2 regions of the Rhizobium sp. N621 genome follow, and region 1 is predicted to be linked to the other one. Evidence: predicted binding sites of a transcription regulator. Region 1 holds the regulator's gene; the other holds the start of a gene.

Region 1 (14,906 bases):
CTCTTTACCAGCGAATCTGTTGCCGAAGGTCATCCGGACAAAGTGTGTGACCGCATCTCCGACGAGATCGTCGATCTGGTGTACCGCGAAGCGGCCAAGACCGGCGTCAATCCGTGGGGTGTGCGCATTGCCTGCGAAACGCTGGCAACGACCAACCGTGTCGTCATCGCCGGCGAAGTCCGCCTTCCGCCGAGCCTGATGAAGAAGGACAAGGACGGCAAGGACGTCATCAATCCCTCGAAGTTCAAGGCCGCTGCTCGCCGCGCCATCAAGGATATCGGCTACGAACAGGACGGCTTCCACTGGAAGAAGGCAAAGATCGACGTGCTCCTGCACTCGCAGTCGGCCGATATTGCCCAGGGCGTCGACAGCGCCGCCGACCAGCAGGGCGACGAAGGCGCCGGCGACCAGGGCATCATGTTCGGTTACGCCTGCAAGGAAACGCCGGACCTGATGCCGGCGCCGATCTATTATTCCCACAGGATCCTGCAGCTGCTGGCGGCCGCCCGCAAGAAGGGCGACGGTGAAGTCGCCAAGCTCGGCCCCGACGCCAAGAGCCAGGTAACCGTGCGTTACGTCGACGGCAAGCCGTCGGAAGCAACCTCGATCGTGCTTTCGACCCAGCATCTCGACGAGAGCTGGGATTCCAAGAAGGTCCGCGCCGTCGTCGAACCCTATATCCGCGAAGCGCTCGGCGAACTGAAGATCGCCGAGGATTGCAAGTGGTACATCAATCCGACCGGCAAGTTCGTCATCGGCGGACCGGACGGCGATGCGGGCCTGACCGGCCGCAAGATCATCGTCGACACCTATGGCGGTGCGGCTCCGCATGGCGGCGGCGCATTCTCCGGCAAGGACACGACCAAAGTCGACCGTTCGGCCGCCTATGCCGCCCGCTACCTCGCCAAGAACGTCGTGGCCGCCGGCCTCGCCGACCGCTGCACGATCCAGCTCTCCTACGCCATCGGCGTCGCGCAGCCGCTGTCGATCTACGTCGACCTGCACGGCACCGGCAGGGGTGTGTCGGAAGACCAGGTCGAAGCGGCGATCCGCCAGAATATGGACCTGTCGCCGTCGGGCATCCGCCGTCACCTCGACCTCAACAAGCCAATCTACGCAAAGACCTCGGCCTACGGTCATTTCGGCCGCAAGGCCGGCCGTGACGGCTCGTTCTCCTGGGAGCGCACCGACCTCGTCAAGGCACTCAAGGAAGCCGTCAAGACCAAGGTCGCTGCATGACGGATATGGAACGCCGGGGACGGGCGACCGAAGCCTTTTTCGGTCGCCGCAAGGGAAAGGCCCTGCGCGAACAGCAGGCCGAAACGCTGAACAGCCTGCTCCCGGCATTCCTCATCGACCTGTCGGCGGCTCCTCCGGAGCCGCTGACCTCTCTCTTTCCGGTTCCTGTCGAAACGTTGCGGCTGGAAATCGGTTTCGGCGGCGGCGAGCATCTGATGCACCGTGCCCTGGAAAGGCCTTCGACCGGCTTCATCGGCGTCGAGCCCTTCGTCAACTCCATGCAGAAGCTGTTGTCGCGTATCGGCGAGACGGGTGCCTCCAATATCCGCGTCTATAACGACGACGCGACGCAACTGCTTGACTGGCTGCCGGATGCGTCGCTCGACCAGATCGATCTGCTCTATCCCGATCCCTGGCCGAAGCGGAAGCACTGGAAACGCCGCTTCGTCTCGAAGACCAATCTCGACCGCTTTCACCGGGTGCTGAAGCCCGGCGGCCTGTTCTGCTTCGCCTCCGACATCGACACCTATGTGAACTGGACGCTGATCAAATGCCGCGACCATGGCGGCTTCGACTGGCTGGCCGACAATGCGGCGGATTGGCTGACCCCCTATGAGGGCTGGCCGAGCACCCGCTACGAGGCGAAGGCACGCCGCGAGGGCCGCTCTTCGGCGTATCTGACCTTCAGGAAGATCTGAGGCTGTCGGCAATTTCCGGCATCCGGCTCCAAAACCGACGACGACAACAAACCGAACTGAACGCGCTACGCTCTCACTTGTGGCGCGTAGAGTTCCGCCGTGGAACGGTTGCAATTGCCGCTGACGCGACTATTTCCGTGCTGGCCACCCTCCGCTCAAATGGAAGGGAGAAAATGACCGGGAGCATGTCATTTGCCGAAATATAAACCCCTGTTCAATTTCGATCCGCCAGCGACGGACGACGAGGTCCACGATGCCGCGCTCCAGTTCGTGCGCAAGGTGAGCGGAACGACCAAACCGTCGAAGCGCAATGAGCTCGCATTCGAGCACGCGGTCAGTTCGATCACGGCCTGTGCCCGCGAGCTGCTCGATTCGCTGGAAACGTCTCAACCTCCTCGTGATCGCGAAGAGGTTGCGGCAAAGGCGCGCGCGATCAGCGGTCCGGTTCGCGTAAGAGAGCTCCGTCATGCACGGGAGATCTCAATCAAGCCTCAAGTGGCCTACCTGACGGCTTTCGGTCCGAAGCGGACTATCAGTTCATTTCAGGTGGACGACCGCTATGCGCCCACAAGCGGACATGGGCGGCCCGCCGATCGACACCGTTTGCCAAATCCGCAATCTGAACCAGGCTGCTATGCATCAGAAGCCTATCAAGCGCGAGAGGGTCACGTTTCCGACACGACAATCCGGCGGAGAGAGTCGCCGCCAATAGGTGATGGCCAAAGCCTTGGTTTCATCGTTGATGATCCTATATCTGGCTTCCACTGCGGCGACAGTGTTGATTTTTCAGATCGGTATTGGCTTCATGAGCGGCGACTGTGTTCAGGAACCGGTCGAGCATCGAGTTGAAGCTCTCCGGCTTCTCCCAGAAGGGCGCGTGTCCAGCCCCTTCTATTACATGCGCTTTGCCTTCGAAGAGCAACTGGATGTTCAGGCCCGAAAAATAGCTGAGTTTGACAAAGGGGTCATAAAATCCATTCACAAAAGCAATGGGTATATCAGCCTGTTCGACGGTGCGGCGCTGATCCACCCCCTGCCCCCGCAACATTGCGCGAGAAAAAACGCTCCTTAGTCTCCCGTCCGCGCGCGCTATGGCATCGCGAAAGGAGGGGTTACTCGTGTCTCCAAAGCAAAGAGACTGAAACCGCTCCACATCACGCGATGTAAAGTTCTCTTTTGATGCCAGAAGAATATCAAATGATGGATGGAATCCCCGCAGCATTCCGAGGAGACCGCTTTGGATCGGTGGCGTGCCGCACAACATCAGGCCCGAAATGCCGTTGCTGCTGCCCGCCATCTGAATCGCGACGTGACCGCCAAGCGACCATCCCAGCACGGGAAAGCGATGAAGTCCCAGGCGGGCTGCCACCTCTCCTATGCAGTCGGCAAGACCGGTGACGGTGTAAGTTGACTGCGGATCTCGAGCGTCGCTCGATTCGCCATGTCCCGGAAGATCGAGCGCAATCAGACGCCAATTCCGAGACAAATGGCTGTGTAGTTGCTGTGAAAAGACCGTCCGTGAGCTGCCCGAACCGTGTATCATAACCAGTGGTGCAGCGCCATCAATAGTGTCACTGATGCGCACAGCGCCGTGGCTGGTGTCGATTGTACAGTGAAATATGTCCATAAACTGCGACCCCTAACGCGCAGCCAAAGTCTTGCACGAAAATATCTATGGCAGGTGCATGATCATCGTAAACCAGATCTGAACCAGGTCGTGCAATCACGACACGTTTCGGTGCGGTTACGCATCAATACACAATCATTTGCCTTGGCGTTGTATACGGGTTAGGTCTGTCGCAGCAGCAATTGCAACCAACCTTTCAAGGTGGACATCACGATGCAATTTCTTCTGGACTTTGTTATTTCGATCACCAGCCTGAGTGTCGTCGGGTTCTACGCGTGGTCGTTGCGAGGCCACTTCAACTCGCCGAAGATGGAAGCCGGAGCAAAGCTGATCACCGTCGTCGTCATCGCGACGACGGCGTTTTTCCTGTACCTGGTTTGGTCCGGGACGCAGATGCTATGGGTACAGGTAGTCGGACTGGGATTTGAAATCGGGTCGGCGGGCTTGTTCTGGTGGGCGGTGTCGGCGTCGCGAGAGGCCAGGTTGCGCTTTGTGTTCACCCTCGATCACCCAGATAGTCTTGTCACCGACGGTCCCTATCGCTACCTGCGGCACCCTTTTTACACGTCCTACCTGCTCTTCTGGTCGGGGTGGGCGCTGGCATCTTGGTCGATATGGTCGATCCTGCCGGTCTTATTTTTTACGGTTGTCTACGTGATTGCAGCCCGCAACGAGGAGAGGAAATTCGCCCTATCACCGCTGGCATCCGAATATGAAGCCTATCGGCGCAAGACGGGCTTGCTGACGCCGTGGTTTGATTGGCGATAATGTCGCGACATCCGTCCCGACCGCAGCGAAAACGAATAGAGCGACCGTGCACCGCAAGCAGTGAAACGTAGCAGACGGTCTTGACGGTCAGTGCAGGCTGACCGTCTTCAATTCGTCCTCGGCCGCTTTGAAGAAGGTGCTGGAACGGTTGTCCGTCAGCAGAATCGGCGTGCCGTCGGCGCCGAAGAGTGCCCAGAGATCGACGTTCGGATCGATATCCGGCGCCTCTGGAAAGCACTTGGCGACCTCTTCGGTGCGCATCTTTCTGATGTAGGCGACCTCGCCGTTGCCGATGTGGGCAAGCTCGGATTTGGTCAAGTGAGACGTGGCTTCTTTCATCAACATTCCTGTTCCTCCGGAAGAAGGGACCAACGGTTTTGGAAACCGTTGTGCTACTGTGAGACCGAAATGTTAATTTTCTTGACCATGCGGGCGGGTTCGGGTCGAATTAGATCGACGGAGAGCAGACCGTTTTTCAGGCCGGCGCCAAGGACCTGCATGCCGTCGGCCAGCACGAAGGTGCGCTGGAACTGGCGAGCGGCGATGCCGCGATAAAGATAATCCCGCTCGCCCTGCTCCACCTGGCGGCCGCGGATGACAAGCTGATTCTCCTCGGTGGAGACATCAAGCTCCTCCTCGCTGAAACCGGCAACGGCAAGGGTGATGCGCAGACGCTCGGGCGCGCCGCTGTCGGCGGCGATACGTTCGATATTGTAAGGCGGGTATCCGTCGCTCGCCTTGGAAATGCGCTCCAGCGTCTTTTCCATAGCGTCGAAGCCCAGAAGCAAAGGGCTGGCGAAAGGGGTAATGCGGCTCATCTCTTTTCAAGTCCTTGATGCAAGCGACCATCCCGGACCTAAAAGTGCAGCATCCGGATGCCGCTAATATGGGGGCATGATCACGGCGCTGCAAGGCGCGCGCGATCCTCCGCGATTTAAACATCTGTCAATTTCGAACGGCGGCGCCTGCCTCCTTGCTTGACAAAGGACCTGCTGCCTCGCATCAAAACATGCCCGCGCGGAATGTGCCGATTTGTGACGGGAAATGAAGAGATGGTGTCTGCCGGGATAAGCGGCATGCCGAGAACGGGACGATTGAAATGGCAAGCGCGAGAAAGATCATCATCGACACCGATCCCGGCCAGGATGACGCGGCCGCCATCATGCTGGCTTTCGGCAGCCCCGATGAGCTCGAGGTGCTGGGGATCACGACGGTCGCCGGCAACGTGCCGCTGTCATTCACCAGCCGCAACGCGCGCATCGTCTGCGAGCTCTGCGGCCGCACGGATGTGAAGGTTTTCGCCGGCGCCGACAAGCCGATCGCCCGCAAGCTGGTGACGGCAGAACATGTCCACGGCAAGACCGGCCTCGACGGCCCTGTTCTGCCCGAACCGACGATGGCGCTGCAACCCGGCCATTCCGTCGATTTCATCATCGAGACGCTGCGCCGCGAGCCGGAAGGCACGGTGACGCTCTGCACGCTCGGGCCGCTCACCAATATCGGCATGGCCTTCCAGAAGGCGCCCGACATCATTCCGCGCATTCGCGAGCTGGTGATGATGGGCGGCGGCTTCTTCGAGGGCGGCAATATTACGCCGGCCGCCGAATTCAACGTCTATGTCGATCCCGAGGCGGCCGACATCGTTTTCCGCTCGGGCGTTCCGATCGTGATGATGCCGCTCGACGTGACGCACCAGCTGCTGACCCGCAAGGACCGGGTCAAGCGCATGGCCGTGATCGGCACGGCGCCGGCAAAGGCCATGGTCGAAATGTTGGAATTCTTCGAGCGCTTCGACATCGAAAAATACGGTTCCGACGGCGGGCCGCTGCACGACCCGACGGTTGTCGCCTATCTGCTGAAACCAGAGCTTTTTCAGGGCCGCGACTGCAATGTCGAAATCGAGGTCCAGTCCGAACTCACCGTCGGGATGACCGTCGTCGACTGGTGGCATGTGACCGAGCGCAAGCGCAATGCCAAGGTCATGCGCACCGTCGATGCGGACGGCTTCTTCGATCTGCTGATCGAACGCTTCGCCCGCATCTGAATTTTCTTCCTTCTCCGAGGCGGAGAAGGAAAACGACCTCAGGCGTCCTTCTCGTCGAAGACGGAATTGATTTCGGCCTCGACCGGCTTCGGGCCGCCCTTGGCAACGCCGACCATGGCCGGGCGCAGGACGCGTTCGCCGATGGTGAAGCCGGCCTGCACGACCTGGACGACGGTATTGTTCGGCACTTCGGAGTTCGGCACCTCGAACATCGCCTGATGGAAATTCGGATCGAATTTCTGGCCAACCGGCTCCAGCTTGCGAACGCCGTGGCGCTCCAGCGCCGAGAGCATCGAGCGCTCGGTCATCTCCACACCTTCGATCAGCGTGGTGAGGCCGGCATCGGCCGTGGCCTTGGTCTCCGGAGAGATGGCGTCCAGCGCCCGGCGCAAATTGTCCGAGACGGCGAGCATGTCCCGGGCGAAACCGGCGACGGAATAGGATTTCGCATCCTTGACCTCGCGCTCGGTGCGGCGGCGCAGATTATCCATCTCGGCGGCAAGGCGCAGATAGCGGTCACGCAGCTCGGCATTCTCGGCCTTCAGGAGGTCGAGCGGATCCGGCTGGTTTGCCTCCTCCTGCCCGACAGTGGCAGTCTCGACGTTGACGGCAGCGTCGGCTGCGGCGTTGGCCGCAGTTGCGTCAGGTCCGTTTTTCGTCGTTTCATCGGTCATGACGGTCTCCGGTTGGTATTTTCAGATGCGCCCGATATCGAGGTTTGACCGGAAAAAATCAAGTCTGCGTGACGAAGAAGCGAAAATTCCGCGGCTTCGTCAGTGATGACATCAAAGCGGATTGCGCGACAGGCGGGAGACGAGCTGGGCGGTATAATCCACCATCGGCACGATACGGGAATAATTGAGCCGCGTCGGGCCGATGACGCCAACGGCGCCGACGATCCGGTCGTCGTCGTCGCGATAGGGCGCGACGATGAGCGACGAGCCGGACAGCGAGAAGAGCTTGTTTTCCGAGCCGATGAAGATGCGCACGCCCGAACCGCTTTCGGCGAGGTTGAGAAGCTCGATCAGGCTGTCCTTCTTTTCGAGATCGTCGAACAGCATGCGCAGCCGGTCGAGATCTTCGGCGCCGGCGAGGCCTTCGAGCAGGTTGGCGCGGCCGCGGATGATCAGCTGAGCAGGCTTTCCCTCGTCCGGGCTGCCGGCCCAGACGGCGATGCCGCGCTCGACAAGATCGCGCGAGAGCGCATCGAGTTCGTGACGGACATCATCCTTCAGCCGGCTTAACTGTTTGCGCAGCTCCGGCAGCGTCTGGCCGGACATGTGCGCATTGAGGAAATTCGCCGCCTCCGTCAGCTGCGAGGAGGTGACGCCCGCCGGCAGTTCGATGATGCGGTTTTCCACCTGGTCATGATCGCCGACGAGCACAGCGAGCGCCTTTGTCGGTTCAAGCCGGATGAACTCGACATGTTTCAGCACCGGATCGCTTTTCGAGGTGATGACGAGGCCGGCCCCGCGCGAGATGCCCGAAAGCATGCGGCTGGCTTCGTTCATCATCGATTCCACCGGATTGCCGCCGCTTTCGGCCCGCACCTGGCGATCGATATTGGCGCGCTCCTCGGCGGAGAGATCGCCGATCTGCATGAATGCATCGACGAAGAAGCGCAGCCCGATCTGGGTCGGCAACCGGCCGGCGCTGACATGCGGGGAATAGATGAGACCGAGCTCTTCGAGATCGCTCATGACGTTGCGCACCGAGGCCGGCGACAGCGACATCGGCAGCAGGCGCGACAGATTGCGCGAGCCGAGCGGCTCGCCGCTTTCGAGATAACCTTCGACGATGCGGCGAAAAATTTCCCTGGAGCGCTCGTCCAGTGCAGCAACGGCATCCGAAACCGACGTCGACCTGATGCCCATGAACCTTTTCAAACCCGCGCTGATGATGCTCCCGAAAATATAGTCAAACTCGCACCCGTGGCAAAAGGGAATTTGCAAATGGGCGCCGCCAATCGTAGAAGCGGTCAACAACTCCAGGAGATGAGAATGCGGCCTTCAGGCAGAAAAACCGACCAGATGCGCAAGGTCTCGTTCGAGCGCAATTTTTCCAAGCATGCGGAAGGCTCCTGCCTGGTGAAATTCGGCGATACGCACGTGCTTTGCACCGCAAGCCTCGAGGAAAAGACGCCGCCGTGGCTGCGCAACACCGGCAAGGGCTGGGTCACGGCCGAATACGGCATGCTGCCGCGGGCGACCGGCGAGCGAATGAAGCGCGAGGCCGCCGCCGGCAAGCAGGGCGGCCGCACCCAGGAAATCCAACGGCTGATCGGCCGGTCGCTGCGCGCCGTCGTCGACCTGCAGGCGCTCGGCGAAAAGCAGATCACGCTCGATTGCGACGTCATCCAGGCCGATGGCGGCACACGGACGGCCTCCATCACCGGCGGCTGGATCGCGCTTTACGACTGCCTGAAATGGATGGAAAGCCGCAACATGATCAAGGTCGACCGGGTCCTGAAGGATCACGTCGCAGCCATCTCCTGCGGCGTTTTCGCCAGCCAGCCGGTCATCGACCTCGATTATCTCGAGGATTCCTCGGCCGAGACCGATGCGAACTTCGTCATGACCGGCGCCGGCGGCATCGTCGAGATCCAGGGAACTGCCGAAGGCACGCCGTTCAGCGAAGAGGAATTCAGTTCGCTGATGCGGCTTGCCAAGAATGGCATCGGCGAACTCGTCGCCCTGCAGAAAGAGGCGATTGCGGGATGAACGCCATGCTGGAAGGCATGTTGGAAACCGCGCTCTATGCGCGCGATCTCGATCAGGCCGAGACGTTCTACGAGGGCGTTCTCGGGCTTGAAAAGATCACCCGCGCCGGCAACCGGCATGTCTTCTTCCGCTGTGGGCCAGGCGTTCTCCTCATCTTCAACCCCGAGGAAACGATAAAGCCGCCAGCACCCGACGCGCTGCAGGTGCCGCCACACGGCACGACCGGGCAAGGCCATGCCTGTTTCCGGGTATCTGGCCGCAACATAGATGCGATGGCCGAACAGCTGAAAGCAGCTGGCGTTGCGATCGAATCCGAGGTGCACTGGCCAAATGGCGGCCGCTCGATCTATTTCCGCGACCCTGCCGGCAACAGCCTGGAATGCGCGGAGGCTAAAATCTGGGGCATCGAACAGGATATTTGAATGCGCAAGCTCGAAACCAAAACCATCGTCGTCGCCAGCCACAATGCCGGCAAGATCCGCGAGATCCAGGAATTGATCGGACCGCTCGGCTTCACCGCCAAATCCGCCGCCGAACTGAATTTCGTCGAACCTGACGAAACCGGCACGAGCTTCGAGGAGAATGCGACGATCAAGGCGGTCGCCTCGGCCAATGCCGCCGGCATGCCGGCGCTTTCGGATGATTCCGGCCTGGTGGTCGACGCGCTCGGCGGCGATCCCGGCGTCTACACCGCCAACTGGGCGGAAAGGGCAGACGGCACGCGCGACTTCGACATGGCGATGGCCAAGGTGGAAAAGGCGCTGCAGGACGCCGGCGCTACGACGCCGGAACAGCGCGGGGCGCGTTTCGTCAGCGTGCTCTGCCTTGCCTGGCCGGACGGGCATACCGAGCTTTTCCGCGGCGAGGTGGAAGGCCATGTCGTCTGGCCGCCGCGCGGCACCCAAGGCTTCGGCTATGATCCGGTTTTCCAGCCCGAGGGTTATGCCGTCACCTTCGGAGAAATGAGCGGCGAGGAGAAACACGGCTGGAATGTCGGCAAGCCGCAGGCGCTGTCGCATCGGGCCCGTGCCTTCAAACTTTTCGTCGAAACCTGCCTGGAGGCATAAGATCTGTTCGTGGGCAATTTCGATACGCCAAGCCTCTCGCGCGACGCCGCGCTGCTGCCCGATACCGGCGAGCCCGGCTTCGGCGTCTATGTGCATTGGCCCTTCTGCGCGGCGAAGTGCCCCTACTGCGACTTCAACAGTCATGTGCGCCATCAGCCGGTGGATCAGGAGCGCTTTGCATCAGCCTTTCTGAAGGAGATGGCGGCAGTCCGGGCGATGAGCGGTCCGAAGACGGTGACAAGCATCTTCCTCGGCGGCGGCACGCCGTCGCTGATGAAGCCGGAGACGGTCGATGCCATTCTCGACGGCATCGCGCGGCACTGGCATGTGCCCGCCGGCATTGAAATCACCATGGAGGCCAACCCGTCGAGCGTCGAGGCTGAACGGTTTCGCGGCTACCGGGCGGCCGGCGTCAACCGCGTCTCGCTCGGCGTGCAGGCGCTTGATGATCGGGATCTGAAATTCCTCGGCCGGCTGCATGACGTCGCCGACGCCCTGAAGGCGATCCGGCTGGCGCGCGAGATCTTCCCGCGCATGTCCTTCGACCTCATCTATGCCCGGCCGGACCAGACGGTCGAGGAATGGGAGAAGGAACTTAAGGAAGCGATCTCCTATGCCGTCGACCATCTGTCGCTCTATCAGCTGACCATCGAGGAAGGCACGCCCTTCTTCGGTCTGCACAAATCAGGCAAGCTGATCGTGCCGGACGGCGAGCAATCGGCTCTGCTCTACGAGGCGACGCAGGAGATCACGGCGCGTGAGGGCATGCCCGCCTACGAGGTCTCCAATCATGCCCGGCCGGGTGCCGAAAGCCGACATAATCTGACCTATTGGCGTTACGGCGATTATGCCGGCATCGGTCCGGGCGCGCACGGCCGGCTGACGCATGGGCATGAGAAGCTTGCGACGGCGACCGAGCGCAAGCCGGAAGCTTGGCTCGAGATGGTCGAGCGCGACGGCCACGGTATTCTCGACCAGGAGCGGCTCGGTTTCGAGGAACAGTCGGACGAACTACTGCTGATGGGACTGCGGCTGAGGGAAGGCGTCGATCTCGCCCGCTGGCAGCAGCTTTCGGGCCGTGAGCTCGACCCGAAGCGCGAGGAATTCCTGCTCGAACACAAATTCGTCGAGCGGATCGGCAATTCGCGCCTGCGCTGCACGCCATCGGGCATGCTGATCCTCGATTCCGTCGTCGCCGATCTCGCCTGCTGACATCCAACGAGGTTGATCCGGGCGCGACAGCGACATCGCCGTCCGCGCCGGAAAACATGTCTCAGCCGTGGCTGGTCGCGCCCGCCTTGAACAGGCTGCCGGTCGGCGTCTTCAGGAACGTCTCCAGTGGAATGTGCTCCTGGTGCAGGAAGCCCGTCGCCGGCAGGAGGCCGTCGCGGACCATCTCGATGACGGCAACGACGGAGGCCGAGGTCGTCCAGGCAATTGCCGTGCGGCGCGCGCCGGCAATCTCGATCGGATAATAGGCGCGCACGAATTCCTTGCGGCGCAGGCTGCCATTCTCCGTTCCCTCGGCCGCGACATGGACGTAGACGACATCGTCTTCGACAGGCGGCTTGGCATTGGTCAGGATCTCGCCGGCGAGCTTGCGCTTGTCGCGCATCAGGAGCTCATGGAAGAAGAAGTTCATCAGCTCCATATGGCCGGGATAACGCATGGTCTTGTAGTCGAGATTGTCGACCTTGCCGAGCATGGTGTCGCACATGGTGCCGAGGCCGCCCGAGGTCGTGAAGGCTTCGAGCTTGACGCCGCCGACATAGATGGTCTCATGCCATTCCATCGGCGAGACCAGCTTGCGCACACCGCCCTCGATGACCTCGCAATCGTTCAGATATTCGTTGACGACTCCCTCCGGCGACCAGTTGAAGGCATAACCGAGAAGGCCTGTGGGATGCTGCGGCAGTGCGCCGACGCGCATGCGGATCGAGCGGCAGCGCTCGAAGCCGTCGGCAAGGCTTGCGCCGACGATGCCGACGAAACCCGGCGCCAGTCCGCATTGCGGCGCCATCAGGCCGCGGGCGGTCTTCGACAGTTCGATGATGAAGTTGGTGGTCGGAACGTCTTCGGTCAGATCGAAATAATGGATGCCGGCAAGATGGGCGGCGCGGGCCAGTTCGATGTTGAGGTGATAGGGAAGGCAGGAAAGCACCGCCTCGACGGTGGAGAGCAGCTCGCCGATCACCTGAGCGTCGGAAATATCGCCGGTGCGGCACTTGAACGGGACCTCACCCAGCGGCAATTGCGCGTCGACACCGATGACCTCGAAGCCGCCTTCATGCAACAGCGTCGCCGCCAGCCGGCCGACCTTGCCCAGGCCGAGAACGGCAACCTTTTTAAAACTCATGCATATCCTCCCACGCGCCCGCTTCGGCGCTTTCGTTTTTATCCGATGCGCGTCGCTCCAAATCGGACGTGCACGGGATGGCTGGAGGTATAGAATAAAAAGCTTATAAAGGAAAACGGCCGGAATCGCTCCCGGCCGTCGAATTCCCTCGAAAATCCACCAATTATTCGTTGATCAGCCGCTTCAGCAGCTCGATTTCGTGCGAAAGCTTGGTGTCTCCCGATATCAGCTCTTCGATCTTGCGCACGGCGTGCAGCACGGTCGTGTGATCACGCCCGCCGAAACGGCGGCCGATCTCGGGGAAGGAGCGCGGCGTCAGCGTCTTCGACAGATACATGGCGATCTGGCGCGGCTTGACGATGACGCGGGTGCGGCGGTTGGAGACCAGTTCCTGGCGCGAGACGTTGTAGTGCCTGGCGACGATGCGCTGGATGTCTTCGATGCGCACGCGGCGCGGCTCGCCCGAACCGACGAGATGGGCGAGCAATTCGTCGACGCGCTCGATCGACAGGTTCGGCTCGAAGGAGCGGCGGAAGATCAGCTGGTTAAAGGCGCCTTCGAGTTCGCGTCCGCTGGCCGTGATGTTGCGGGCGACATGCTGCAGCAGATCTGCCGGAATTTCGAGCGACGGATCCTCGAGACGGGCCGCGGCCAGACGCCGCTTGAGGATTTCGAGGCGCATTTCGTAATCCGGCGCGTCGAGTTCGATGGCAACGCCGCCCTGCAGGCGCGAGCGGACGCGCGGATCGAGAGACTCCAGCTCCCATGGCGCCCGGTCGGCGGCGACGACGACCTGCTTGGCGCTGTCGAGCAGCATATTCAGGAGATGGCAGAATTCGTGCTGGATCATCTTGCCCTGCAGGAACTGCATGTCGTCGATGATCAAGAGATCGATGTTGCGCAATGAATCCTTCAGCGTCAGCGCGTCGTTGTCGCGGATCGCCGTGGCGAAGCGCCACATGAAATATTCCGCCGTCAGATAGACGACGCGCAGAGCCCGCGGGTTCTGCACCGCCGCATTGGCGATCGCCTGCAGAAGATGGGTCTTGCCGAGGCCGACCGTCGAATGGACGAAGAGCGGATTGAAGCGCACGGCGCCGGAGCCGACTTCCGCGATTGTCTTGGCAGCCGCAAGCGCGACGCGGTTCGAGCTGCCTTCCACGAAGGTATCGAAGGTGAAGCGGCTGTCGAGCGGCGAGCCGAAGAGCGGCGTGCCGAGGCTTGCGGGCCTTGCGGCGGCAACGGCCGAAACCGCCTGCTGGACGGCCTGGCCAGCCGGCTGGGCGCTCGGCGGACGGCGCATCTGCGCGTGAGCAGCGGGCTCAGGCTGGACCACCTCGTCGGCGGCCTTCATGCCGCTGCGCGTTGCCGTGCGCACGAGGATTTCGATCTTCATGATTTCCGGATCTTCGGCCTGGAACAGACCGGTGATAAGGTCGAGATAACGATTGTTGATCCACGACTTCAGGAAGGTCGTGGGAACTGACAGGCGAACAACGCTCTTCGATACCGAATGCAGCTTCAGCCTGGCAAACCAGCTGGCATAGACGTCAGGACCGACCTGGGCCTTCAAGCGCGCGCTGACGCGCTCAAACAAAATGCTCTGCTTCATTTCCGCCTTTGCTTCCCCCACTTCCTGGCGAATGGAGCCGAACGCCTGCGGTGCCGCATCCCCATTGTCGAGCCCGCCCGCCATCATCGTATTCATCTGCATAATGCCGCCTTTCAATTCCACCGGGCGGCCTCCGCTAAACAGCCGCCCGATCATTCCCCGCTTTGACGGGCTGGCGGCATCCTCATGAAGCCACTCGCCTGCCGGTTCACTCAAACACGGCACGGAAGCTCTTTGCAGGTACCGCATTCATGCGGCGCCTTCATCGGCTTTCGGTGCCAGGCTTGTCGGTCAATCCTCGTTTTCGGCCGACCAGCCCGAACGCAATATTACTATCCCTATCCGGCATCCTCACGTTAAACGTGTGGTTGCCATAGGCACAAAACATCCCTGCCCGTAACAGCCACGTTACGGCCCAAATCCGTCAAGTGCTTGAAAAAACGGAAGCGCAAGGCTCCGTAACAGATGGCACAAACGTATCGCCCTGCCGACGTGGCAGTTAAGACCGAACTCTGCAGGTGATGTCCGCGCCCTCTGTTGGACGCCATTTAGGCAGGATCAAATGGCAAGATCAACGATGAATTTTACGCAAAATTAAGATGCGACCATTGACTCCGGCCGCCCTTTTCGGGCGTCACACCAGCGTCAAAAAAGAATCGCAGTTGAATCAAAGAGATTCCCCGTTCGGGCTATTTTGACACGCAAAGAAAGAAAAAAAATAAAAATCTGCTTGACTCGCCCGTGATCCGCAAAGGTTTGGCCAGAGTCGCGCAAT
Region 2 (14,906 bases), on a different replicon from region 1:
GCCTTCGGAGATCTGGCGTTCTTCGATCCGAATCCAGCGATTTCCGGGTAGGCGCTGCTCGTGTTTGCTGGTGGGCTTTGCATGATGGGCCAGCCTTTCCGCCAGCCATTCCTCTTCGCGCCCGACCGCTTCCGGATATTGGCCGCGTTCGAGGCCTGCACGCAGGCGGTCTTCGAAGCGCATGCCTTTCACGAGCATATCGCCGCTTTCGGCGTAAAGCTGCTCATATCTCTGGTTCCACAGGACGAAGCGGTCTTCCTCGTCGAACAAGACGAGACCTTCCGGGACGACTTCGAAAGCCGCCAGAAGACGTGCATGCGCCGCCCGCGCCTCCTGCTCGGCGCGTTCTGCCTGAACATGCGCCTTCGCAAGGGCCTTTTCAGCCTGCCAGGCCTGCGTGATGTCCTCGTGGGTCGATACCCAGCCGCCGTCCGACGTGCGCTGATGATAGCCGCGGATGATCTGGCCCGACTTGAGTTCCTTGATCCAGTCTCGGGGCGTATCGCCCCTGTTGGTCGCTTCGGCCCAGGCAAGATATTCCGAGGTCGAGGTGGCGGGAACGGCGCCGACCCCCTGTCTCAGGTTGAGGATGTCTTCGAGCGACTGTCCCGGACGGATGACGGAGGGATCAAGTCCGTAGACTTCGGCATAACGGTTGTTTGACAGCAGCAGCCGGCCGGCCTCGTCGAACAGGCAGACGCCTTGTCCCATGCTGGCAAGCGCCGTATCGAGTTGCTCGTTGCGCCGCTGCAGGCGCGCGTGGACTGCGCCGAGCTCTATATGTCGCTTAATGCGGGCGACGAGCTCCGCGGCGGAGACAAGGTTGGAAACGCAATCGACCGCACCGGCGGCAAGCCCTCCGATCCGGCTCTCCTCGTTCTGCGGCGAGGCCACGATGATGACTGGAATATCACACGTTATCGGGTTTGCCTTGAGACGCCGGCAGTCTTCGAGACCACCTCCCTCCGGCGACAGGGCGTCCAGCAGAACGAGCGCCGGCAGCGGTCGTTTGGCGGCGCAATCGTGAAACGCAGCTCGGTCGAGGTGAACGCGCAGCACGATACCATGTCGCTCAAGGGCGTCGCCGACACCATGCAGGTCTGCCAACGTGCCATCCATTGCCAAGATTGTGTGCAGTTCGCCGGACACGACCGTTCCCCCGTTTCATCCACATGGACGCGACTATAAGTCGTACCGGTTAACACGCCCCTCACCTCAGGTCGGCATCAGGGCGCTCCGCGTTCTATGGTTGAAGAATGGTTGCAGGCGATGCGGAAAAATATCAGGTGATGCATGAGGACGCGCGGCAGGACATTCTTCGAGATTTCGCCGGCGCCGCCCGAACAGACCTAGCGTTCGTTCCGGATGCCGTGCAGGAGATCCAGACCGCGCTGGTATTTTTCGGTTTTCTTGCCGGCTTGTTCGGCCTGTCGGAGATTGTCTTCAAGGTCGGCCTGTTTGACTGGCAGGGCCAGCGGATTCGATGCGGCGCGTCTGACGAATTCGTCATCAGGCTCCTCGGGCCGCCGCGTCAAGGCATCCACCGCGGAGATGATCGCCGACGGGAAGCCTTCCTCCCTTAACCTGTCGAGCGTCCAGCCGCTGCCTTTTTCGGCGACATCGTGAAGATAGGCGACCGTTCGCGCATCGTCGCCCGACACGAGAAGCGCGATCCGCTGGCAATGCTCGAAGAATGGTCGACCGGTCTTGTCCACCTGCCCCTCATGCGCCTCTAAGGCGATTTGCATGGCATGGTCGAGATGCTGCATGGCGGTTACGGTCCTTCGGTCCTTCTGATTTTTCGCCGGGAAGGCTTCTCTCCCGTTGTTATCTCGATATCGGGCGTCGTCGCGCCCGCAACTTGAGCAAGGCCGGCGCGCGGCGGATCGAGATCACCGCTTTCCCCGGCTCCTTGAAGCAAGGCCGCATCATCTCTGTCGTCTTGATCGAGAAGATCTTGCAGCGTCTCGTGCTCGTCTTCGCCTGCCAGCTCGTCGCAAGCTTGCATCCAATGGCGCAGGTCCGCACCTTCAGGGCGGCCTTCGGCTTCCCAGATTTCATAGGCGCGCCGCCGTATCTGCTCGTGTTTGTCTATGGCCATGATCTTCTCCAGTTTCGACCCAGGCTATCATCGACCTGAGATGCGCGGTTCCGTATGTTTTCCACCTGCCTCGAGGCAGTGGTTCATGGCCGTGCGAAGACAAACGCCGCAGCAGCGCAGGCAATTCTCGATGCATTCCTGCATTGCCGGATTGATCTCATGCATGCTCCTCCTTCGGAGCGTTCGGACACATCGTGCGACAACGAGCCGCCGGCTGTCTTTCAAGGCGTGTTGATGGTGGGAAGAAAATCCTCCACCTGCTTGCGCTCATCCTTTGAAAGCGTTTCCACCCGCTCTTTCCAGAAGCGTTCGGCCGCCGGGGGATCCTCATCCCATTGGCGAACATTGGTAATGTTGTCATCGATCTTGGACCGGCGGCGCCCACCCAGGCTCAGATACTCCTTCGCCAGTTTCAGGCTTGGGGTCTCATTGCCCCCACCGCGATCCAGCGTCGAACGGACGTTGCGCCGGGCGGCCTCCGATGCCGCCTGGCGATCGGCCTCGGCTTGCGGCGTGTCGAAGGACCGCGCGTCGTCGGTTCCGCTCTCGGGTGACATGTTGGTTGGGGAAGTGGTCATGGATCACCTTTCGATGCTGTGATCCAATAACCTCCGCCGGCCGCGAGAGTTCCGCATACTGGCGACTGATTCGAGCGGGCGGTCGAGCCAGGCCGTGCTGCCGGCAATCAGTGAACGGCCATGCTCACCATGCGATAGGGGTGCATGGCCTCGAACTGCGTGATCATCGCGGTTGCCTGGAGCAACACGCGCTCGGCATTCTCGGGATCGTCGCGGGCGAGTTCGTCGGCATTGACGCGGATTGCTTCGGCCATGTTGTTGGAGAGCACGGCGAAGTGCGTATTGCCTTCGACAAGAGCCTCACGCGCCGTATCCTCGAGCGTGCGAGCGATATCGACGAAGATCTCCTCGCGTTCCTCGATACTGAGGTCTTTGATTATATTGGTCTTCTCTTCCATGTCACTCACTCCTAAAGACGTGGGACGGTGATCGAGCTCATCGAGCCTCGATCGCCTGAGAGCTAGGAACGCCGACATCCGGATTCAAGCCATGTGCAGTTTGAACTCGCCTTCGAGACGAGGGAACGACCATCGTCATTATGCCGAACGCCGGAGCCGGCCTTCTGTTCCCGGGAGAGCTATTAGCAGTCGTCGATAGAGAGTGCTAATTTTTCTCCTGCTCCTCTTGAAATCGAAAAACGCTCGAACCAGATCATTCGCGCAAGGCACGCGACTTTGCGCTCGTCCGGACCTGGTCAATCCGGTCCGGCGAGCGCCAACACCGTCGTCATTGTTTGTCCATGGAGGAAGACATGTCGTTCCGACCGCTTCATGACCGCATTCTCGTCCGCCGCGTCGCTTCCGAGGAAAAGACCAAGGGCGGCATCATCATTCCCGACACCGCCAAGGAAAAGCCGCAGGAAGGCGAAGTCATCGCCGTCGGTCCCGGCGCCCGCAACGATGCCGGCCAGATCGAGGCGCTGGACGTCAAGGTCGGCGATCGCATCCTGTTCGGCAAGTGGTCCGGCACGGAGATCAAGATCGGCGGCGAGGACCTGCTGATCATGAAGGAAAGCGATGTGATGGGTATCATCGAAGCTCAGGGCGAGCGGAAAGAGGCCGCCTGAGTCCATCACGTCGGAAGTCAACGCTAAAGCGCGTTGCGATCTCTGAGATTCGCTTCTCGCGCTTCAGATCTTAATTTCAACGCATGTCGTTCTCGCAAAACCGCTGTACACTTGGCGACATGCGCTAGCTGCCGATGAAGGAGTGAGGACATGGCTGCTAAAGAAGTCAAATTCAGCGTCGAAGCCCGCGAAAAAATGCTGCGTGGCGTCGATATCCTGGCCAATGCCGTGAAAGTGACCCTCGGACCAAAAGGCCGTAACGTCGTCATCGACAAGTCGTTCGGCGCGCCACGCATCACCAAGGACGGCGTCTCGGTTGCCAAGGAAGTCGAGCTCGAAGACAAGTTCGAGAACATGGGCGCGCAGATGGTCCGCGAAGTCGCTTCGAAGACCAGCGACATCGCCGGCGACGGCACCACGACCGCCACCGTTCTTGCCCAGGCAATCGTCAAGGAAGGCGCCAAGGCCGTGACGTCAGGCATGAACCCGATGGACCTGAAGCGCGGCATCGACCTCGCCGTCAGCGCTATCGTCGAAGAACTGAAGGCCAACGCCCGCAAGATATCCAATAATGCCGAAATTGCCCAAGTCGGAACGATCTCCGCCAACGGCGATGCCGAAATCGGCCGCTTCCTGGCGGAGGCCGTGCAAAAGGTCGGCAATGACGGTGTCATCACCGTTGAAGAAGCCAAGACCGCCGAAACCGAACTCGAAGTCGTCGAAGGCATGCAGTTCGACCGCGGCTATTTGAGCCCCTATTTCGTCACCAATGCCGACAAGATGCGGGTCGAATTCGAGGATCCCTATATCCTCATTCACGAGAAGAAGCTGTCGAACCTGCAGTCGATGCTGCCGATCCTCGAAGCCGTCGTTCAGTCCGGCAAGCCGCTCCTCATTATCGCTGAAGACGTCGAAGGCGAAGCGCTGGCAACACTCGTCGTCAACAAGCTGCGCGGCGGCCTGAAGATCGCGGCCGTCAAGGCGCCTGGCTTCGGCGACCGCCGCAAGGCCATGTTGGAAGACATCGCGATCCTCACCGCCGGCACCGTCATCTCCGAAGATCTCGGCATCAAGCTTGAGAATGTGACGCTCAATATGCTCGGCCGGGCAAAGAAGATCACGGTCGAGAAGGAAAACACCACCATCATCGACGGCGTCGGTTCGAAGGAGGAGATTTCGGGCCGCATCGCCCAGATCAAGGCCCAGATCGAAGAAACCACCTCCGACTACGATCGCGAGAAGCTGCAGGAACGTCTTGCCAAGCTCGCCGGCGGTGTAGCCGTCATCCGCGTCGGCGGCTCGACAGAGGTCGAGGTGAAGGAAAAGAAAGATCGCGTCGACGACGCGCTGCATGCAACAAGGGCAGCGGTCGAGGAAGGCATCCTGCCCGGTGGCGGCGTGGCGCTGCTGCGCGCGGTCAAGGCGCTCGACAATATCAAGACCGCCAATGACGACCAGCGGGTCGGCGTCGAAATCGTCCGCCGTGCGCTCGAGGCCCCGGCTCGCCAGATCGCCGAAAACGCCGGCGCCGAAGGCTCGGTCGTCGTCGGCAAGCTGCGCGAGAAGAGCGACTTCTCCTATGGCTGGAACGCTCAGACCGGCGAATATGGCGATCTCTACGCGCAGGGCGTCATCGATCCAGCCAAGGTCGTTCGCACCGCGCTGCAGGACGCATCCTCCATCGCCGGTCTGCTAGTGACGACGGAAGCGATGATCGCCGAGAAGCCGAAGAAGGATGCTCCTCCGGCCATGCCGGCCGGCGCCGGTATGGACTTTTAAGACAGGGTCGCAGGCTCGCCTGGACATCCCGGGCGGGCCTTTTCCGAGGGAATGAAGATGGTTCAAACGATCCTAAGCCGATCGCAGGTGCCGCTGGACTCCCGCGATCTCGAAACCTGCCAACACGTCTTCGACAAGCTCAGCGCCGATTACGCAGTGGCAAGAGACAGCGACGAAGCCGAACGAATGGCGAGCATCATCATCGAGCTCTACCGACAGGGCGTGCGCGATCCCAATCATTTGCAGTCGATGGTCCAGGCGGCCCGCGGCCTCTTTGAGATGGACGGAGGCCCGCCGATTGCTCAGTGACGGCGCCGGCACGAAATCGATGACGAGCGCGTCCCGCATCCATTTCAGGTCATAGCCGAGATCCTATCGGAAGGGCTGACGCCGAAGGCATGTCGCCTTCGGCGGCCGTGACGGGCCGGCGGCAATCCGGGCCGCTCCGCACGTTTCACGCCACGGCCGCGATCGTGTCGCCGTCGTTCGGCAGCAGCCGCGCCACGGCGCTCAAGAGGTCGGTCTGCGATATCAGGCCGAGGATCCGGTGGTCGTCGTCGACAATGATGACGGCATGGGTGCGCCCGTCCGTCAGAACGGGCAGCAGCGACAGGGCAGCATCCGAAGCTCTTGCCACCGCCGGTTTGGAGATCGCGTGGGCAATCGTATCGCCGCCCGCAAACAATTCACGCAAGCCGACAGTGCCGATCAGACGGCCTTCCGGATCCTTCACCGGCAGGGTGCGGATATTATGCTTCAAAAGAAGATGTCGCGCGGCGTCCGGCTCGGACGTCTCGCCGATGGCGATCACGTCACGCGACATGATATCGGCGCAGCTGATCTTGTCGTTTGATCGGATGGCCGCCTGCAGTTCGACCTGCTGCAGCAATCTTCCGAGGTCTGCCCGATCGATATCGAAGGTTTCGTCGAGCGCCTCGAGGGCGGCATCGACATCCTCCTCGCGAAAGCCCACTCGCGCGGCGGATGGCGGATCGATCGTCTGATGGGTGTTGTCTGCCGGCTTCGGAACGACGTGCGGATAGTTCCGTCTGGAAAGCTTGTGGAACAGCAGCCCGAGCCCGACGAGAACGCAGGAGTTCAAAGCGACCGGCACGAAGGGAAAGAGGAACCCCCAGCCGGCGACGACGGGACCGCCGAGCACCGCGGTCAGTGCCGCAGCCCCTCCCGGCGGGTGAAGGCATCGCGTGAACGACATTGCGCCGATGGCCAGCGAAACGCCGACGCCCGTGGCGATGATCGGATCACGAATGAAATAGGCGGCAATGATGCCCATCAGGGCGGAAATTGTGTTGCCGCCGATGATCGCCCACGGCTGCGCCAGCGGACTTGCCGGCACCGCGAAAAGCAGCACCGCCGATGCCCCCATCGGCGCGACGATCAGCGGAAGATGCGGCCCCTGGCCGAACAGATAGCCGCTGATGAAACCGGTGAGACCGATGCCCAGCAACGCGCCGAAACAGGCGATCAATCGTTCTCTTAACGTCGCGCCGGCCAGGATCGGCGAAAACAGGCGAAAGCGGCCGATACGGCTCGGCCCCACTTTCGGTGAAACGGGAAACTGCATGCGAAGACCAATGATGAGGATAATCTGAGGGGTGAAAGAGGAGAGGCAGGAGCTAGTTCGCCACCAGCCTGACATCTCTGCCTTTGGTTGCGCCAAGCACCTCATGGAAGGCATTGAAGGCGCTGGGGCAATCGTCCTTGCGGTAAACGAGCAGCGTTTCGACCGGCCCGAGCTGATGGGTCTGAACGGCAGTCGGCCAGTGCATGAGATCGAGAACGGACCTTGGCATCACGCCCGCCGTATTCCCGGTCGCAACGCTCGCCAGGATCGCATGGTAGGAGCCGAGCTCGCTCGTCGGCAGGTCGCTCGATTTTCGCGCCCAGTTTTCGGCAATCCGGCGATAAGTGCAGCCAGGTTCCAAAGCTGCCAGCGATCCGACACGCAGGTCGGCCGCGGATTTGATGGCGGGATGGCCGGATGGCAGCACGATCAACAATTCTTCGACGAAGACCGTCTCCATCTCCAGCGCCTTGAGTTCGGCATCGAAATCCAGATCCTCCTCGCGCATCGTCTTTGGTGGGCGGGCAATCAGCGCGCAATCCAGCGCATCGGCCAGAACGTCGCGGGCGAGATCGCGAGACGCGCCCATCGTCAGATGCAGCGACACATCGGGCCACATCTGGTTGAATTGCGTCAACGCCGCCGGCAGCCGGCTTGCCGCCGTGCTCTCCATCGTGCCGACCCGCAATGTTCCCGATGGAGCGAGAGGCCGCACGGCCTGACGCGCTTCGAGCGCCAGCGCCACAAGTCGGTTGGCATAGACGAGAAAGGTTTCGCCCTCCCGTGTCAGCGTCATCTTCTTGCCGTCACGGCTGAACAGGTAAGTGCCAAGGTCCTCCTCCAGTTGCTGGATGCGCGTCGTCACGTTCGACGGCACCCGCCCGACTGCCTTTGCGGCCTTGGTAACGCTGCGATCGCTGGCAACGGCGAGGAATATCTCGATCGACGAAAGGTCCAATGAAAAATCTCTTTTCCGGAATTAAAGCGAGTCATTGTTCTCTATATAAAAATCATCACCCGAGCTCAAGCGGGTTTAGACATAGGCGAAAAACCGGAACCAGGGCCGTGCGTGAAGGCTCCCGGGCTCGACCTTCTCATTAAAAATGTCCGCGCCATCCGCAGGCCAGACAGCCAAGTGATTGCCGAAAAAAAGATCGAGACGCCGCCGAAATAGCCACGCAAACCACTGCATCGTCCCGGCTACCGGGCGTTTTGCAGCTGGCATGGGGATTGCGTCTCTATGCTGATCTGTAGAACGACCGGCGCCGACCATATGCTGCACCTAGTCTTGACCTGCCTTCTTCTGAGCGTCGCTTCAGGCCTCAGCATGCGGCGTTTTCTTCTGCCGTATTTTTCCGGCGGCGATCTCGCCGAGAAATCCGCTCCAGTGACAGTCGTCGCAAGCGCCGTCTTTTTGGCGGCAGTCGCCTTCACCATTTCCGACCAAAATCTCTGGGCCAAATCCGTCGTGCTGATGCTCTGCCTTATGCTGGCGGCAATGTTCGACGACGCCCGACCCAGGCTGACCATCGCGCTTTCTGCCGTCAGCCTGGCCGCCTATCTCGGGCTACGATCGATTGGCTGAGTATCCGGCCGTCTTGTCCGCGCAAGCGGCGGTGAGATAATTGGCTGAGCAACTTCGCGCGGCGCCAAAAACGATCTTCGTGACAGAATAGTTTCGTAATATAATTCTCTCCTGCTGAATATTTTTCGAAGCGGATCGCTTCAAGAATGGGGAGAGGGGCGATGAATATCGAGCGGCGAGAGAGGATCTGGTCGGAGTGGTATGCCTGGCATCCTGTCCTGCCGATCGATGACACGGTGTTCTGGCTTGAGACCGTATACCGGCGGGAAACGGCGGAAGGCCTGTGGCAATATCGTTCCTTCCGACCCGAAGCCGAACGTATCAAGGCTTCGGCCGCCATGCCCATTTATCCCGGCGCTTAATTCCCGTCAGCCGAGCGCCTGGCTGACGAGCGCATAGGTTTTCGGCCGATGCCCCACCTGACCTCCCGGACTTGGAAGCCAAGGGTCGCCCAGCGACATGGTTGTCACGAAGTCAAAGACAGCAAGGCCACAGCGGGAGAGAAAATCGGCAAATATCCCGACTTTCTCGCGCGTATCGAGGCGCAGGAATGACCCCGCATGCTCGAGCGCATGCGGATGGACGACGGCAATTGCGTCTGCGTCACTGACCGCCACCACCGGGCCGACGACATGGCCGCGCCCGAACCTTCGGCAAAGCGAGAAGGCCTCGATCCGGCCGCCGCGGACCAGCAGGACGCCCTTCGAATTTGTCATGAGCCGAGCCAGAAGTGGCGTGCGGTCCGTGCCGAAGGCCACGCGATCCAGTTCCGCGATCGCCTCCAGATCTTCAGCTTCCACGGGCCGTATTGCGGCACCGGCCGGCAACTCCACATCCGGTGGCGCTATCGCTTCGCCCTGGCATTGAAAGACAGGCGCCTCACGAACAAAATTCAAGGACAGATAAAGGCGTCGCGCCGCCCGCGTCGCGTTCAGCCCAAGATTTCGTCCGGCGACCTGGTCGAGCGCGTGGCCCATCAACCACTGCCCGGCGCCATTGGCCTGCAGGCGCGGCGAGGTGATGACCATACCGATCGTGGCGAACCGGTCATCATAGGGAAACCACATCGCGGAGCCGAGGATGCGCCCGATTTCATCGATGGCCGCAATGCCCTGGCCGAATTCGCGCAGGAATTGCCAGTCTTCACGGCGATGCGGCCAGGCGACGGACATCGAAAGCGTATGCAGTTTGTCGAGGTCGACACTGTCGATCCCGGTTATGCGCGTCTCGAAACTATCGACCAACCTGGATTCGGATGTCAGTGCACTCACTCCCGCCCTCCTGCGGTGTTGTCCGGCCACCCAGTAGGGAAAGCTGCGCCCGGAAGTTCCTTCGTCGAGATTAGGATGGATCGCGCGATACAATTCACTGGCGAAGCCCGTGCAAACACAACAATCGTCCAAATCCGATGCAGTTTCGGCAAATAAAGCCTGGGCGGGTCCCTACAGTCATTGACCAGATCCCGACCGCCGCCCGTGCCGTTGACCGCGAGTGGGCCGGTGCAATTCTATATCCCGCGATGCGAGAAAGCTCATGCAGGCAATTGAAATCCTCGAAAGGCTGGTCGGCTTTCCCTCTGTCGTCGGCACGCCGAACGGCGAGATCGTTGGGTGGATCAGGCATTACCTGCAAAGGCACGGTATTGTCGCCACGGAGATTGCCGGCCCCGAGGGCGACCGGTCGAACCTCTTCGTAACGATCGGTCCAAGGGAGACGCCGGGCTACATCCTCTCCGGCCATATGGACGTCGTTCCTGCCACGGAAGGCGGGTGGAGCAGCGATCCGTTCCGTCTCCGCGCCGAAACGGACCGCCTCTACGGTCGCGGAACCACCGACATGAAGGGCTTTCTCGCCGTCGTGCTTGCCGCCGTCCCGGCACTCGCGGCGGCACAACTCCGCCGACCCTTCCACTTCGCTTTTTCCTACGATGAGGAGGCAGGCTGCCGCGGGGTCCCGCACATGATCGCCCGCCTGCCTGAGCTCTGTGCACCTCCGCTCGGCGCGATTATCGGCGAGCCGAGCGGCATGCGGGCGATCCGCGCCCACAAGGGCAAGGCGGCCGCCCGGCTGACGGTCAGAGGCCGATCCGGCCATTCCTCGCGCCCCGACCAGGGGCTGAATGCAATCCATGCCATGACCGAGGTCTTGGCTCGCGCCAGCGCCGAAGCCGATCGGCTGACGCAGGGTCCGTTCGATCCTGGGTTCGAACCGCCCTATTCCTCGCTCCAGGTCGGCACGCTAAAGGGCGGCCAGGCGGTCAACATCATTCCCGAGAGCTGCGAGGCCGAGTTCGAGGCCAGGGCGATTTCCGGAATCGACCCGGCCAAGCTGCTGGCGCCGCTGCGAACGATGGCCGAAGCGCTGCCGCAACGCGGCTTTCAGTCGGAATGGCGCGAACTTAGCGCCTATCCGGCGCTGTCGCTTGCCGCCGATGCGCCACTTGCGCACTTGCTTGAAGAACTCACAGGTATCGAGCCGCTCGCCGCCGTCAGCTACGGCACCGAGGCCGGCCTTTTCCAGCGCGCCGGCATCGATGCGATCATCTGCGGCCCAGGCGATATCGCCCGTGCTCACCGACCGGACGAATTCATCCTCGCGAGCGAACTCCTGGCCTGCCAGGGCATGATCGAGGCACTCGCCCGACGTTGCACCGCCTGACGATCAAGGAGCGTTGCCATGACCTTTCTCTTCAATTCCGATGCGAAGCGCGGCGCCATATTCGCCGAGGCCTTCGCGCGCGAACTGCCCGACATAGCCTTCGCCATGGATCCGGCATCGGTCGAACCGGAGGCTGTGCGCTACCTCATCACCTGGACCGTGCCGGATGATCTCGCCCGTTACAATAATCTTGAAATCCTGTTTTCGATCGGCGCCGGCATCGATCAGTTCCGCATCGATGCCGTGCCTGCGCAGGTCAAGGTGGTGCGCATGGTCGAAGACGGCATCGTCAGAATGATGCAGGAATATGTGACGCTCGCCGTGCTCGCTCTCCATCGCGATCTGTCGGCCTATCTCGGCCAGCAGCGGCGCGGGATCTGGCAGCCGCTCGCACCCGTTCAGGCGGCGGAACGCCGCGTCGGCGTGCTTGGGCTCGGCATGCTGGGAAGCGCGGTGCTTGAGAGTTTGCACCCCTTCGGTTTTCCGCTGTCCGGCTGGAGCCGCACTCCGCGCACGATTGACGGCGTTCGATGCCTCAGTGGCGGCGAGGGGCTCGAGACCCTGCTTGCCACCACTGATATTCTCGTCTGCATGCTGCCGCTGACCGAGGAGACACGCGGCTTCCTGAATGCCGAGCTCTTTGCCAGGCTTCCCGCTGGGGCCGCACTCGTTCATGTCGGTCGCGGCGCTCAACTCGATCATCAGGCGCTCGTCGGTGCGCTCGACGCCGGCCATCTCTCCGGCGCTGTCGTCGATGTCACCGATCCCGAGCCGCTGCCATCGGGCCACGCCTTCTGGAATCATCCGAAAATCCTGCTGACGCCGCATATTGCCAGCGTCACCCAAGCCGAAACCGCGGCGGCCGTGGTGATCGGCAACATCAAACGGCACCGGGCGGGCCTCGACCCGATCGGACTGGTCGATCGCAGACGCGGCTACTGATCCTCTCTCCCACCATCTGCACCTCGAAAGGAAAACCATGTCCCTGCTCAAGACGATCGATACCAACCCATCCCATCCGCCGCGCGAGTCCGGCCCCCTGCCCGAGCGTCTGATCGCGGGTAATCCCATCTTCAAGACCTGGGCGCAGGACGTCGCTCGCGCAGAGACGGTCCATACCGGCGTATGGGAGGCAACGCCGGGTGAGACGCGTTCGATCAAGGGCGAGACATTCGAGTTCTGCCATATTCTTGCCGGGCTGGTCGAACTTACACCGGACGGCGGAGAACCGGTGGTCTACGGGGCCGGCGACAGTTTCGTCATGAAGCCCGGCTTCGTCGGCGTCTGGAAGACGATCGAGACGGTTCGCAAGATCTACGTGACCGTGACGTGACGGCGAGCGGCCCGGCGCGATCACCGGCCGTAGATTTGACTGGCGGCGGCGCGGAAAACGCAATTTTCATCCGCTGCAGCAATTCCGGTCGATGCATGCTGCTCGGTTTCCCAGGCTAGGCTTAAGCAAGCTCATGCCGAGGACACGCAATGACACTCAGCTTCGATCCAAACTCGATTTCCCTGCCCATGGGACATTTCATCGGCGGCCGGCTGGTTCCGGCCGAAGCCGTCATCGATATGCATCGGCCGTCCGACGGCAAGCCCTATGCCGGCTGTCCGCTTGCCGACGCAGCTCTTGTCGATCAGGCCGTGGAGACGGCAAGGGGGGCGTTGGATAGAAGCAATTGGGGTGGTGTGCGGCCGCGCGATCGCACCAAGGCGCTGCAGCGCTGGGCGGACCTGATCGAAGCCGAGGCGGAGACCCTCGCCAAGCTCGAAGCGCTTTCCTCGACCCGCCCCGTCGGCCATCTCGTCGCCGGCGATATCGCCGTCACCGCCGAGCAGATTCGCTTCTTTGCCGAATTCGCCGACAAGGAAGGCGGCGATCTCGTCCCGACCGACGACGCGAATTTCGGCATGATCGTGACGGAACCCTATGGCGTCGTCGGCGCCATCACGCCCTGGAATTTTCCCCTGTCGATGGCAGGCTGGAAGCTTGCCCCGGCGCTGGCGGCGGGCAATGCCGTGGTGCTGAAGCCATCGGAGATGACGCCGTTCTCGACACTCTATCTCGCCGAGCTTTCGGTGCGGGCCGGCCTGCCCGCCGGCCTCGTCAATGTCGTCCTTGGCGACGGTCCGATCACCGGAACCGCCATCACCGGGCATCCCGGGATTTCCAAAGTGAGCTTCACCGGCTCGACCACGGCCGGTGCAGCCATCATGGCCAATATTGCCCGCACCGGCGTGAAGCCCATGACGTTGGAGCTCGGCGGCAAGAGCCCTCAGCTGGTCTTCGCGGATGCCGATCTCGACCTTGCGGCAGGCGCCATCGCCACCAGCATTTTGTCCAACGCCGGCCAGGCCTGCATATGCGGATCCCGCCTCATCGTCGAGGCGAAGGTGGCGGACGCGCTCGTAGCGGCCCTCGTCGCCAGACTGGCGGCAGTCCGACCGGGGCCGACCTGGGAGGAAACGACCGATTATTCGCCTGTTATCTCCGAACGCCAAATCGCCCGCATGGATGGTATCATCCGCGCCGCCATCGACGGCGGGGCCGAATGTCTTGCGGGTGGCGGCCGGCTCGATCGTGAGGGCTATTTTTACGCGCCGACGCTGATTTCGGGCGTGACCGCAACATCGCCCGCCGTTCTCGAGGAAATCTTCGGACCGGTCCTGACCATCCAGACCTTCGAGGATGAGGAGGAGGCGCTAAGCCTCGCCGACCACCCATCCTATGGCCTGGCCGCGGGCCTCTTCACCCGCGATCTCTCGCGCGCCATCCGCCTCACCCGTCGCCTGCAGGCCGGCACCGTCTGGGTTAACCGTTACGGCCGATCGCGCGACCATATCCTGCCGACCGGCGGCTACAAGCAGTCCGGCATCGGCAAGGATCTCGGCCGCGAGGCCTATCACGCCAACCGCAAGAGCAAGAGCGTGCTCATCAGCCTTTAAGGAGCTCAGATGAAGACCTACAAGATTGCCCTTCTGCCAGGAGACGGCATCGGCCGCGACGTGACCGACGCTGCCTGGTCCGTGCTCGAAAAAACAGCCGGATCAGGCGGACTTTCTCTTGAGGCAACCCGCCTTACCTGGTCCTGCGACTACTATCTCGAAAACGGCAGCATGATGCCTGCCGACGGGATCGAAACGCTGAAGTCTTTCGACGCCATCCTGCTCGGCGCCGTCGGATGGCCCCGAAAAGTGCCGGATTCCGTATCGCTGCACGGCCTCCTGCTGCCGATCCGCAAGGCCTTCGAGCAATATGCCAATATCCGCCCGCACCGTCTGCTCCCAGGCGTGCAGGGACCGCTGCGGTCTGACAGTTTCGACATTCTCTGCATTCGTGAAAACACCGAGGGCGAATATTCCGGCGCCGGCGGCCGCGTCCATCAGGGCACGGACAACGAAGTGGCGATCGAAACCGCGATATTCACCCGCAAGGGGGTCGAACGCATCCTGCGTTTCGGCTTCGAGCAAGCACGGGCGCGGCGCGGCAAACTCGCCTCGGTGACGAAGTCCAACGCGCAGAAATATTCGATGGTCTTCTGGGACGAGATTAC

Evidence for each region. Region 1 encodes HrcA, which represses chaperone genes, less so after heat shock. Its sites were predicted from a motif close to GTTAGCACTCNCNNNNNGNGAGTGCTAAC; they were not measured.
Region 2: AMK00_RS29160 (co-chaperone GroES) is a predicted target of HrcA. The motif match lies at 3,259-3,287, and genes of this name have one in related genera.

What each region holds. Positions count from the first base shown of each region.
Region 1 covers NZ_CP013495.1:397,174-412,079, reverse strand. The annotation lists gene metK (methionine adenosyltransferase) at 1-1,239, shown strand, start outside; gene trmB (tRNA (guanine(46)-N(7))-methyltransferase TrmB) at 1,236-1,937, shown strand; partial or broken gene AMK00_RS30480 (DUF2277 domain-containing protein) at 2,128-2,391, shown strand; gene AMK00_RS30475 (alpha/beta fold hydrolase) at 2,686-3,564, opposite strand; gene AMK00_RS02020 (methyltransferase family protein) at 3,778-4,332, shown strand; gene AMK00_RS02015 (DUF1150 family protein) at 4,420-4,677, opposite strand; gene AMK00_RS02010 (Hsp20 family protein) at 4,725-5,150, opposite strand; gene AMK00_RS02005 (nucleoside hydrolase) at 5,432-6,376, shown strand; gene grpE (nucleotide exchange factor GrpE) at 6,415-7,050, opposite strand; gene hrcA (heat-inducible transcriptional repressor HrcA) at 7,162-8,250, opposite strand; gene rph (ribonuclease PH) at 8,377-9,096, shown strand; gene AMK00_RS01985 (VOC family protein) at 9,093-9,518, shown strand; gene rdgB (RdgB/HAM1 family non-canonical purine NTP pyrophosphatase) at 9,519-10,163, shown strand; gene hemW (radical SAM family heme chaperone HemW) at 10,173-11,375, shown strand; gene AMK00_RS01970 (saccharopine dehydrogenase family protein) at 11,437-12,519, opposite strand; gene dnaA (chromosomal replication initiator protein DnaA) at 12,683-14,233, opposite strand.
Region 2 covers NZ_CP013499.1:449,322-464,227, forward strand. The annotation lists gene AMK00_RS29135 (PAS-domain containing protein) at 1-1,107, opposite strand, end outside; gene AMK00_RS29140 (HD domain-containing protein) at 1,350-1,769, opposite strand; gene AMK00_RS29145 (DUF2934 domain-containing protein) at 1,775-2,101, opposite strand; gene AMK00_RS29150 (hypothetical protein) at 2,323-2,679, opposite strand; gene AMK00_RS29155 (hypothetical protein) at 2,787-3,077, opposite strand; gene AMK00_RS29160 (co-chaperone GroES) at 3,431-3,745, shown strand; gene groL (chaperonin GroEL) at 3,896-5,524, shown strand; gene AMK00_RS29170 (hypothetical protein) at 5,582-5,833, shown strand; gene AMK00_RS29175 (HPP family protein) at 5,979-7,109, opposite strand; gene AMK00_RS29180 (LysR substrate-binding domain-containing protein) at 7,162-8,067, opposite strand; gene AMK00_RS29185 (hypothetical protein) at 8,383-8,694, shown strand; gene AMK00_RS29190 (hypothetical protein) at 8,856-9,056, shown strand; gene AMK00_RS29195 (GNAT family N-acetyltransferase) at 9,063-9,965, opposite strand; gene argE (acetylornithine deacetylase) at 10,228-11,352, shown strand; gene AMK00_RS29205 (2-hydroxyacid dehydrogenase) at 11,371-12,294, shown strand; gene AMK00_RS29210 (cupin domain-containing protein) at 12,332-12,685, shown strand; gene AMK00_RS29215 (aldehyde dehydrogenase family protein) at 12,835-14,298, shown strand; gene AMK00_RS29220 (tartrate dehydrogenase) at 14,308-14,906, shown strand, end outside.